DNA from 3 places in the Frateuria edaphi genome. Region 3 is predicted to be linked to each of the others. Evidence: predicted binding sites of a transcription regulator. Region 3 holds the regulator's gene; each other region holds the start of a gene.
The links. Region 3 encodes FliA, which starts transcription of late flagellar genes. Its sites were predicted from a motif close to TAAAGTTTNNCNNNCNNNGGCCGATAA; they were not measured.

Region 1 (2,261 bases), 1.0 Mb from region 3:
GCACGTCCGCATCGCCGAACAGGATCGCGGTGGATTTGGCGCCGACCTTGAGGTCGTCGTCGCGGTCGACCATCGCGTACTCGGTGTCGTAGATCACCGACCACAGGATGTTGCCCAGGAACAGCAGCCAGCCCAGCGGCGGCACCGTGTTGGTCACCGCCGCGAACGCCATCGGGATCGACCAGCCGAACGCCGCGCCCAGCACGACCTGCGGCAGGTAGGTCCAGCGCTTGGTGAACGGATAGATCGCCGCCAGCGCGGCGCCGGCGAAGGACAGCTTGATCGTCAGCGCGTTGGTGAACAGCACCAGCACGAAGGCGAACGCGAGCAACGCGCCGAACACGACCAGCGCCTCGCGCGGGCTGACCCGGCCGCTGGCGATCGGCCGGCCGGCGGTGCGCGCCACCTGTGGGTCGAGCTTGCGGTCGGCGTAGTCGTTGATCGCGCAGCCCGCCGAGCGCATGGCGAACACGCCCAGGGTGAAGATCACCAGCGGGCCCCACGGCGGGAAGTCGCCGGCGGCCAGCCACAGCGCCCACCAGGTCGGCCACAGCAGCAGCAGCGCGCCGATCGGGCGATCCATGCGGGTGAGCACGAGATAGTCGGCGGCGTTTTCGCGCCAGTGCGGCGGCAGCGGGCGCAGCAGCAGGTCGAGCACGCGCGTGGCGCGCGTCGAACTGTCGGCCGGACGGATCGGGCGGACGGGTGCGGCGGGGCGCGGCCGCGTCGTGGTCGGCGGCGTGCGGCGCTGGCGCTTGCGGGGAGGAGGAGCCATGCGCGGCAGTTTAGCCCGGCGCCTCGCCCGGATCTGGGCGGCACGGCGCTTTTCTCCCCGCAAACCTCGTCCGCCCGAAGGCTACCCGGCCGGGAGAAGACTCAGGCAAGGCTCAGGGCAGCGGGTCCAGCGGGTCGTTCTCGTCCAGCGGGCTGCCGAGTGGATCGGCGTCGGCGTCGCGGGCGGGGCTGGCGTGGCCCGGGTTGCGGATTTCCTCTTCCGGACGCTGCTTGCCCGGCTGCGCGATCGGCGGTTCGGGATGCTGGGGGTTGTTCGGCATGGCACTGGCTCCAGGAGGGGATGGAGGGACACCAGCGTTGCGCAACACCCGTCAAGCGCGCGCAAAAGGTGTGCTGCGCCACAGTTCGGGACACGCCGCTCAAGCACGCCCCGTGGCGGCCGATACCCCGAGCGAAGGTACCCGTCGTGCAAGCGACGGCCGGAAGGCAAGCGCCCCTTTATCCGCAGGAGGCCGGGTATGTCCGTGGCATACGACATCGTTGCGCAGAATGCGGCGCCCGCGCGGATCCTGCCCGCGGCCGCGCCGACGCTGCGAAGCCCCATGCCGCCGGCGCAGGCGCGCCTGCTCGACTCGGTGGCCGCCTTCACCCATCACCGCGACATCGACGCGCTCGACCACGGACTGGCGCTGTCGCTGGCCGAGCTGGCGCCGGCACGCGCGGTCGTCCTGTGCAAGCGCGCGGTCGACGGCCGGCACGTGGAAAGCCTGGTGCGTTGTGCCGCCGACGCGCAGGGCGTGTTCTCGCTGCGCGCCTGCGCGCCGGACGCCGACGATCCCGCGCTCGCCCCGGTCTGGCACTGCATGGACCAGCAGCAAAGCCATGCCGAGGCGAACGCCGAGGGCCATTGCCTATACGTGCCGATCCTGCACGAAGGACGCGCGCTGGGCGCGCTGCAGCTCGAATCGGATGCTCCGCTGGACGGCGCCCACGCACTGGCCGAAGGCTTCGCGCGGATCTACGCCAACTACATCACCCTGCTCAACGAGAGCGAACGCGACAAGCTGACCGGCCTGTACAACCGACGCACCTTCGAGCGCCACCTGCAGCGGCTGTTCCACTGCCCGGGCGCGGCCAGGGAAAAAGACGAACGCCGCGCCGGGCGCGCCGCGTCCGATGGCGTATGGCTGGCGATCTTCGACATCGACCATTTCAAGCGGATCAACGACACCTTCGGCCACATCTACGGCGACGAGGTGATCCTGCTGCTGGCGCAGCAGATGCGCGCCAGCTTCCGCCAGGGCGACGTGCTGTTCCGCTTCGGCGGCGAGGAATTCGTGATCCTGCTGGCCGGCCACGACGAGGCCGAGGCCCGCCGCGCGCTGGAGCGCTTCCGCGAGCGGGTCGCGAGCTACCTGTTCCCGCAGGTCGGCCACGTGACCGTCAGCGTCGGCTACGCGCTGGCCGCGATGGGCGACTACCCGGAGACGGTGATCGACCGCGCCGACAAGGCGCTGTACTTCGCC
Region 2 (2,261 bases), 1.2 Mb from region 3:
CAGCAACCTCTACTCGAACACGAAGTACGACACCTACACCCGTTAAGCATCACCCGCTGTGTACTCCCAGGGGCAGCCTTACGGCTGCCCCTCTTTTTTGCTCGGGGATACAGCGTCGCTGTCGATGAAAAGAGGAGGCGTTTTTCCCGACTCCCCAATGCCATCGCAGACATCGAAAGCGCCGGCAAACGCACACCTGATCGCTGGGAAAGACGGAATGCGTCCGAACGGCGCGTCAATTGAGGTTCACCCTGTCGTGCGCCGTGGAAACCCGGATCCGCTACGCATGCGCTTACGAGGTCATGCAACCGCAGCCTTACATCGGAGGCATCGCCGCAGGCGTCCCATCAGACCAGGTGGCGACGCCGACCAGCAGAACCGACAGCGGCGGCAACCTGGCGGCATCGACTTGATGAGCCGGCGTGTAATACCAGTAGTTCCCGCCAAAAACAGGCGAACCGGACGCGTTGGCGCCCCAGTCATCGCCATCCTTCAATGGCACGTAGAACATGACGTGGGCCATGTCATGGCCGCTCTCGTCGGAAAGATAGGATGACTTCGACATCATGTAGCACGTGGCGCCTGTGCCCAGCGGCGGGATTTGCCCGGTGCGAAGGCCAACCTTGATGCGGTCGGCGATGTCGGCGTCGGAGTGGCCTGCGAGGGTCATCGCCGTGCGGAGCTTGGCGATCGGCGTCATGCTGCGCGCGGCCTGCGGGTTGTCGCACCCGGCGGCGCGGATTTTCGTATTCCATCGCTCAGGCCAGTCCGGAGCACCGCTGAAACCCCGGGCTACCCCAGACGAATCCGTTGGTGCCGGTGACCGCCGTTTCATAGCCGGTGGGTGTCAGCACCAGGACCGTCGCATCCCTGGAAATGGAAGCGGGTGCGGCGCTCCGGGCCAAAGCGATTTCCTCGCCGCGCTCCATCAGGTAGGCCTTGACGGGGCCCATGCGGGGATAGGATCCGGTCGCCTGTGCAACGGCACCGAGCAGGGCGAAGGCGACCAGCGCGACGCGAGCGATCCGCCTGGCGGCAAGCCCTCCCGTGGAGCCCCTTCTCTCCAGCCTCCGAACGGCCAGGCGGGAGCCGCATTCCTCGCTTCCGGACGTCCTTGCGATAGTGATGAACATGCGTTGCTCTCCAGGTGGCGCCGTCTTCTCGGCTCGATTCGTGGTCTTGGGTGCGCGGCATCTCGACCACGCATGGGAACGACGAAAGTGGATCGTCCGAAATCGACATCAACCGGATTTTCATTCGATGGCACGGGCCGAAGCGGCTGCGACCCGATGCCTCGGGTTCTCCGGTGCGCCATCGGTCTTGACAGGCGCCCCGCCCCCTATCCGATGTGACCTCCAGATTCACCTGCTTCGGTCGATAACCCCAGCGAAAAGGTGGAAAGGATGCGCGTCCAGGAGGCGCCATGACTTCATGAGCGCGCATTCCAGAGTGCTCGATGTTCTGGGCGGCCGGGACCCGCGACGGCGACTGCGGCTCGTCCAGTGGCTGATCGCCAGCGCAGTCTATGTCGGGGCCGCCACGCTGCTGATCACCGGCGTGGGCCAGGGCTGGATGAACACGTCCGCGCTCATGCTCTGGCTCGGCTTCGTTCTCGCAGTACTGGTTGTCGGTTACGCGGCCTTGCGCAGCGGCTGGACCGAACGTTTCCGCGACCCCTCGGTAACGGTCTGGCAGCTTTCGATGGGCGTGATCGCCGTGAACTGGGGCTACCTGATCTGCGGTCCGATGCGCACATCGGCGCTGTTTCCGATCATGGTGATCTTCGCCTTCGGCGCGTTCACGCTGCGGTGGCGCGAGATCGCCTGGGTGACCGTGCTGGCGGTATCCAGCCTGGTCGCGGCGGTGGCGGCGCGCGCGCTCTACCCCCAGTGGGTGCCGGCACAGGGCGAGGTGGCACCGCTGCGCGTGGACATCAACAACGTTCTGATGCTGATCGTGGTGTTACCGGCGCTGGCGGTGATCGCCGCGCGCCTTTCAAACCTGCGGCAGAAGCTGCGGGACCAGCGCGAGGCCCTGTCGCGCGCGCTGGCCGAAGTGGAGCGATTGGCCGTCAGCGACGAGCTCACCGGCATCGCCAACCGCCGGTCCATGCGCAGCCTGCTCGAACACCATGTCGCACTGTCGGCCCGCCACGTCATGCCGTTCTGCGTTGCCATTCTCGACATCGATCACTTCAAGACCGTCAACGACGAGCTGGGGCACGCGGCCGGCGACGAGGTGTTGAAAGCGTTCGCGCGGCG
Region 3 (2,261 bases):
CTGCTGGTCGATACCGCCGCGGGCCTGTCGGACAACGTGGCGATGTTCGCCGCGGCGGCCGACGACGTCGTGCTGGTGGTTTGCGACGAGCCGGCCTCGCTCACCGACGCCTATGCGCTGATCAAGGTCCTCTCCCGCGACTTTGGCGTGCGCCGCTTCCGCTTCGTCGCCAACATGGTGCGCAACCTGGGCGAGGCCCGCGCGCTGCACCAGAAGCTGGCCAAGGTCAGCGACCGCTTCCTGGACGTGGTGCTGGATTTCTTCGGGTTCGTGCCGCAGGACGAGCGGCTCAAGCAGGCCATCCGGCGCCAGAACGCGGTGGTGGACATGTGGCCGGCGGCGCGTTCGTCGCAGGCATTCAAGCAATTGGCAGGTGCGGTCGATAACTGGGAGGAACCCGCGCGCGCGGGCCTGGACCGCATCGCATTCTTCGGTGGCCAGGCCGTGACGGCGTCGGGGTGGTGAGATGAGCGTGGCATCGGAATATCTCCAGCTGCAAAAACAGAGTGCAGATGAGTTGGTGCGCCAGCACGCGCCACTGGTGCGTCGTATTGCCTATCACCTGATGGGCCGTCTTCCCCCCAGCGTGGACGTGGGCGACCTGATCCAGTCCGGCATGATCGGCCTGCTCGAGGCCGCGCGGCACTACGCCACCGACCGCGCCGCCAGCTTCGAGACCTACGCCGGCATCCGCATCCGCGGCGCCATGCTCGACGAGCTGCGCAAGACAGACTGGACCCCCCGCTCGGTGCACCGCAAGGTGCGCGAAGTGGCCGAGGTGGTGCGCCAGATCGAGATCGAGACCGGCGCCGACGCCGAGGATGCCGAAGTCATCAAGCGCCTCGGCGTGAGCGCGGAGGACTACCACCAGATTCTCGCCGACGCCGCCAGCGCGCGCCTGCTCAGCCTCACCGCGCCGGACGACGGCGACGGCGCGCCAGCCTTCGACGTGGTCGACCAGGGCACCCTGGGGCCGGCCGAGAGCATCGAGCAGGACGGCCTGCGCCAGGCGTTGATCGACGGCATCTCCGGCCTGCCCGAGCGCGAGCAGCTGGTGATGTCGCTGTACTACGAGCAGGAATTGAACCTGAAGGAAATCGGCGCCGTGCTCGGCGTGACCGAGTCGCGCGTGTGCCAGATCCACGGCCAGGCGATCGTGCGGCTGCGTGCGCGCATGGGCGACTGGCGCGACGACGTGCAGGGGGAGTCGGAAACCGGCACCCGCAAAGGCAAGGGCCGCCGCGCTTCATCCGATCGTTCCGTTTCCCGCTGACCCCTCCGACTTCCGATCCCGAATCCCGATTTCCTACCAGAGGAACCAATGGACAAGAACATGAAAATCCTCGTGGTGGACGACTTCTCCACCATGCGGCGCATCGTCAGGAACCTGCTGGTGGAGCTGGGTTTCACCAACACGCTGATCCAGGAAGCCGACGACGGCAACAACGCGCTGACCATGCTGAAAAGCCAGCCGTTCGACATGGTCGTGACCGACTGGAACATGCCCAACATGACCGGCATCGACCTGTTGCGCGCGATCCGCGCCGAACCCTCGCTCAAGGGCCTGCCGGTGCTGATGGTTACCGCCGAGAACAACCGCGACCAGATCATCGCCGCGGCCCAGGCGGGCGTGAACGGCTACATCGTCAAGCCGTTCAACGCGGTCACGCTGAAGGAGAAGCTCACCAAGATCTTCGAGCGCCTGGCCGCCGCGGGAGCCAGCGCATGAGCGCCGTGCTTTCCACCTTCGACGAAACCGCGCTGCCGCAAGAGCTGCAGGACCTGCTCAACAGCGAAGATGGCGCGGCCTTCGAGCACGCGCTCGATGCGCTGGTGCGCCAGCGCGAGCAGCACCTGTTCCGGGCGTTGGGCCTGCTCGCGCGCGACCTGCATGGCGCGGTCAGCCGGCTCGGCAACGACCTGGCGCACGAAGGTGTGCCGGGCAAGGTCGCCGACGTGCGCAAGCACCTGAACGACGTGCTGGAGATGAGCGCCCAGGCGGCCCATCGCAGCATCGATTTCGCCGAACGCATGAGCCCCGAGGCCGACGCGCTGGCGCAGAGCGCCGAGCAGGTGCTCGCCTCGGCGGCACCATGCGACCCGGTCGCGGACCTGGCGCGCCAGGCCGGCAACTTCGCAGGCGCATGCCGCGAGGGCCTCAACGACATGGTGATGGCGCAGTCCTGGCAGGATCTGTCCGGCCAGCGCATCAAGAAGGTGGTCAACTTCATCGAGTCGGTGGAGTCCTCGCTGCTGGAGCT

Region 1: the regulator FliA is predicted to act here: its motif matches at 1,155-1,181, upstream of LQ772_RS16195 (GGDEF domain-containing protein).
Region 2: the regulator FliA is predicted to act here: its motif matches at 1,355-1,381, upstream of LQ772_RS09585 (GGDEF domain-containing protein).

Annotation. Positions count from the first base shown of each region.
Region 1 is NZ_CP088251.1:3,508,250-3,510,510, reverse strand. It holds gene ubiA (4-hydroxybenzoate octaprenyltransferase) at 1-694, opposite strand, end outside; gene LQ772_RS16200 (hypothetical protein) at 888-1,055, opposite strand; gene LQ772_RS16195 (GGDEF domain-containing protein) at 1,254-2,261, shown strand, end outside.
Region 2 is NZ_CP088251.1:2,020,810-2,023,070, forward strand. It holds gene LQ772_RS09570 (right-handed parallel beta-helix repeat-containing protein) at 1-46, shown strand, start outside; gene LQ772_RS09575 (hypothetical protein) at 317-700, opposite strand; gene LQ772_RS09580 (hypothetical protein) at 759-1,133, opposite strand; gene LQ772_RS09585 (GGDEF domain-containing protein) at 1,432-2,261, shown strand, end outside.
Region 3 is NZ_CP088251.1:772,818-775,078, forward strand. It holds gene LQ772_RS03460 (MinD/ParA family protein) at 1-465, shown strand, start outside; gene LQ772_RS03465 (RNA polymerase sigma factor FliA) at 467-1,273, shown strand; gene LQ772_RS03470 (chemotaxis response regulator CheY) at 1,322-1,729, shown strand; gene LQ772_RS03475 (protein phosphatase CheZ) at 1,726-2,261, shown strand, end outside.